One region of the Streptoverticillium reticulum genome, then DNA from elsewhere that is predicted to be linked to it. Evidence: riboswitches for the same ligand, from Rfam matches in the RefSeq annotation. Region 1 holds a riboswitch; the other holds the start of a gene.
What was found. Region 1 has a riboswitch for cobalamin ahead of ACMATS_RS13270 (ribonucleoside-diphosphate reductase subunit alpha). Riboswitches for the same ligand answer to the same signal wherever they lie in the genome.
Positions count from the first base shown of each region.

Region 2: linked by a shared signal. The riboswitch ahead of ACMATS_RS27015 (prenyltransferase/squalene oxidase repeat-containing protein) and the one ahead of ACMATS_RS13270 (ribonucleoside-diphosphate reductase subunit alpha) in region 1 are both predicted to bind cobalamin.

Region 1 is NZ_CP179755.1:2,976,035-2,978,226, forward strand. It holds gene ACMATS_RS13265 (hypothetical protein) at 106-420, opposite strand; cobalamin riboswitch at 667-802, shown strand; gene ACMATS_RS13270 (ribonucleoside-diphosphate reductase subunit alpha) at 965-2,192, shown strand, end outside.
Region 2 is NZ_CP179755.1:5,867,805-5,869,996, forward strand. It holds gene ACMATS_RS27015 (prenyltransferase/squalene oxidase repeat-containing protein) at 1-1,125, opposite strand, end outside; cobalamin riboswitch at 1,243-1,380, opposite strand; gene ACMATS_RS27020 (aldehyde dehydrogenase) at 1,504-2,192, shown strand, end outside.

The sequences.
Region 1 (2,192 bases):
CCGCAGTGCGGCCGCGATCCGCTGGAAGGCGTCCGCATTGTTCTTCAGGAGGGTTGTCGAGGGTGCGGGAGACATCGTCGCTGTAGAGCAGAGCGAAACGCCTGCTCACGCTGCCCCCTGGACACCGTGGCTGTCGCTGCGGCTGTCGAGGTAGGCCTCGTGGTCGATCGCGGCGGAGCGGTCACCCGCACGGGCCCGGGCACAGGCCTCGGCGACGCGCGGATCGTCGCCGGTCGCCTCCCACACCCAGTCCATGAAGAGAGTCATGAGGTCGGCGACGGGCGTCGTCTCCACGGCCTCGGTGAAGGCCTCTCTCCGATGCTCGGGCAGGAAGTCGCGTACGTCACGGATGGTGGCCCGGACCGTGACCGTCTCGCCGCGGAAGGTCGTGGTGATCACGGGGGTCTGCTGTGCGCTCATGCCGCTTCTCCTGACGGGCGGTCGGCCCGGCCGTCCGCCGGGCCCGACGTGGCTGTCCGAGCCGTTCGATCCTAGGGCAGCCAACCCCCGCCCGGGGCGGTTTCCAGGCCCGTGAAGAGCCCCTGAAGCCCCCTCACCGCGCCCCCGCGGCCCACCCCCCAACCCCCCGCACACCCCCACCCGTTAGCACATTCCGCAACCATCCGACGACGCCCCGACACAACATGTGGGGGCGCTCCCGACCCCCGGCACTAGATGTATGCTCGTCCTCGCTGTCGCCGCAGGGGAATCCGGTGGAAATCCGGAACTGTCCCGCAACGGTGAATGTATGCGCATATGCGCTCCACAAGTCCGAGGACCTGCCGCCAGCGCGCCCACGTCCGAGCCGCCCCAGGGCTTGGCATGGGTGACGAACACGTCCGGGCCCCGCGGGTTGGGCCGATGGGCGCTGTCCGGCATGCCCCGAAGAAGTGTGCCGGTACGCGTTCCGTCGAGTGCCTCCCGAGCGGCCCCAGCCGACCAGCCGAGCGAGGGAGAGCCACACGTGACCATCGCGCCCGCCGATCCGGTCTCAGCAGCCACTGCGGAGGAGACCGGCGGCCCCGGGACCGCGCTGCTGCGCACCCTGACCGATCTCACCGCCGATCTGCCCGCCACCGACCCCGGCAAGGTCGCCGCCGCCGCGCTGCGCGGCCGGCACCCCGGGTCGGACGAGGCCGAGCTGCGGTCCCTGGCCACCGAGGCCGCCGCCGGGCTGATCGCCGAGGAGCCGGAGTACTCGCGGCTCGCGGCGCGGCTGCTCACGCTCGCCATCCGGGAGGAGGCGGCCGGGCAGGGCGCGGTCTCCTTCTCCGCCTCCGTCGCCGTCGGGCACCGTGAGGGCCTGATCGCCGACGGCACCGCCGCGTTCGTCGCCGAGCACGCCGCGCGGCTCGACGCGCTCGTGGACGGCGCCCTCGCCGACGGCGCCGACGACCGGTTCGGGTACTTCGGCCTGCGGACGCTCCACAGCCGCTACCTGCTCCGGCACCCGATCACCCGCAACGTGATCGAGACCCCGCAGCACTTCCTGCTGCGCGTCGCCTGCGGCCTGGCCGAGGACCACTCCGTCCGGGCCCTGGAGGACGTCGCCGAGCTCTACCGGCTCACCAGCACGCTCTCGTACCTGCCGTCCTCCCCCACGCTCTTCAACTCCGGCACGCGCCACCCGCAGATGTCGTCCTGCTACCTGCTGGACTCGCCGCTGGACGAGCTGGACTCGATCTACGACCGCTACCACCAGGTCGCGCGGCTGTCGAAGCACGCGGGCGGCATCGGGCTCTCCTACTCCCGCATCCGCTCCCGCGGTTCTCTGATCCGCGGCACCAACGGGCACTCCAACGGCATCGTGCCGTTCCTGCGCACCCTCGACGCCTCCGTCGCCGCGGTCAACCAGGGCGGCCGGCGCAAGGGCGCGGCCTGCGTCTACCTGGAGACCTGGCACGCGGACATCGAGGAGTTCCTGGAGCTCCGCGACAACACGGGCGAAGAGGCCCGCCGCACCCACAACCTCAACATCGCGCACTGGATTCCGGACGAGTTCATGCGCCGCGTCGAGGCGGACGCCGACTGGTCGCTGTTCTCCCCGGCGGACACCCCCGACCTGGTCGACCTGTGGGGCGACGAGTTCGACGCCGCGTACCGTGCGTACGAGGCCCAGGGCAAGGCCGTCAAGCAGATCCCGGCCCGCGTCCTCTACGCCCGCATGATGCGCACCCTCGCGCAGACCGGCA
Region 2 (2,192 bases), 2.9 Mb from region 1:
CGCGGCCTCCGGCTTCGGGCCCGTCGCGGCGAGCTGCTGCACCAGGTCCGCGCCGCCGAAGGCGCGCGGGTCGGCGCCCGCGGTGTGCGCGGCGAGGATCAGCTTGGCGAGGCGGCCCGGGTCGCCCGCGGCCCACTCGGCGGTCTTGCTGTCCTTGGACTGCAGCCACGCCAGCGGCTTGCCGGCCGCCTCGCGGTGCCCGCCCGCGGCGAGGGCGATCACGGCGTCGGCGGTGGCGCCGAAGTCGGGGCCCTCCGGGGCGCCCGGCATCGAGGACTTCAGCTGCCCGCCGTTCGCGTCGAGCTTCTTCGCCAGGTAGCCGGCGACGGCGTCGGCCGCAGCGGCCGCGTCCTTGGGCTTCGCGCTGTCGTCGCCCGCGCAGTCCAGCGGCTTGACGGGCTTGTCGCCCTTGTCCGGTGCACCGGCCCCGAAGCCCTTGCCGAGGGCGGCCAGGGCGGCCGCGGTCGAGGCGAGGTCGTTGGCCTGCAGCTCGCCGTTCTGCGGGAGGTAGGCGAACGCGCCGCGCTCGTCCTCCTTCTTGTCGCAGCCGAGCTGGAAGGACAGCAGCGCGTCGTACGGGCTCTTGCCGCCCTTGCCGGTGGCCTTCGCCGGGTCCTGGCCCGCGGCGGCGAAGGCGCCGGCCGCGATGGAGGTGGAGTTGGCGTCGCTGGCCGCGCCGGGGGTCATGCCCCAGCCGCCGTCCTCGTTCTGGTGCTCCTTGAGCCAGCCGAGGCCCTTCTGCACGGCGCCGTCCCGGCCGCCCACGGCGGCGAGGCCCTGCACGGCGGCGGAGGTCGCGTCCGTGAACTCGCCGGCCTTGGGGTCGCAGGCCTTGCCGGTGTCGGCCCGGTAGCCGGCGAAGCCGCCGTCGGAGCACTGCTGGCCCGCCAGCCAGTCCACGGCCGCGGGGGCCGGGGAGACGCCCACCGCGTGCTGGGCGACGAGGGCGAGCGACTGCCGGAAGACACCGTCGAACTTGGGGTCCTTGGCGCCGTACAGACCCGGGGCCGCCGGGGACGGGGAGCCGTCGGCGAAGGCCGCGGGCGCTGCGGCGGCGCCCAGCACGGCGGCGGTGGCCAGGGCCACGGCGCCGCGGCGCGCGTGGACGGCGAAGGAGGGGGCCATGGGGGTCGGTGCCTCTCGGTGTCTGTACGAGTCCGTACGGGAGGGCGTACGCAGCCGCGCGGCGGTCGCCGCGCCGGGGCGCGGGGCACCGGCCCGGCCCCGCATACCTCGACGGGTGAGCCTTTTCCGCCTCGGTACGGGTGCTCCGGCTCACAGGGCCCGGGGCCCTGCTCACGGTTGCGGGTCAGCGCCGGATTCGCACCGGCTTCCCCCGTTCCGAGGTGGGATGAAGTTGTCCCGGACACCTTAACCGGATGCCCGCATGCGTGGCGGGGCGGTTACGTACCGCACATGCGCATGCATTGCCCGTCCTGCGGGGAGCTGCTATCCCCATCTGATGGGGCATCTGATGGGACGTCAGATAGGGAGGGGTCACAGATGACCGGAATCGCCGAGCACGGACAGCTCTTCATCGGCGGCACCATGGTGGAACCGGCGACGGACGCCGTGCTCGACGTCGTCTCGCCGCACACCGAGGAGACCATCGGGCGCGTGCCGCACGCCGCGCCCGCCGACGTGGACCGGGCCGTGGTCGCGGCCCGTACCGCCTTCGACTCCGGGGTGTGGGCCGGGCTGCCGCCGGACGAGCGGATCGCGGTCGTCACCCGCATCAAGGACGCGATCGCCGCCCGGTACGAGGAGTTCGCCCGCGTCATCTCCGCGCAGAACGGCTCCCCCTACTCCTGGAGCGTCCTCGCGCAGGCGCTCGGCGCGGTGATGGTGTGGGACTGCGCCATCTCCGTGGCCCGGGACTTCCCCTACGAGGAACGCCGGGCCGGCGCGCTCGGCCCGCTGCTCGTGCGGCGCGAGCCGGTCGGGGTGGTGGCGGCCGTGGTGCCCTGGAACGTGCCGCAGTTCACCGCGGCCACGAAGCTGGCGCCCGCGCTGCTGGCCGGCTGCTCGGTGATCCTCAAGCCGTCGCCCGAGACGCCGCTGGACGCGTACCTCCTCGCGGAGATCGCCGCGGAGGCAGGGCTGCCGGAGGGCGTGCTGTCGGTCCTGCCCGCCGGGCGGGAGACCGGCGAGTACCTCGTCGGGCACCCCGGCGTCGACAAGGTGGCCTTCAC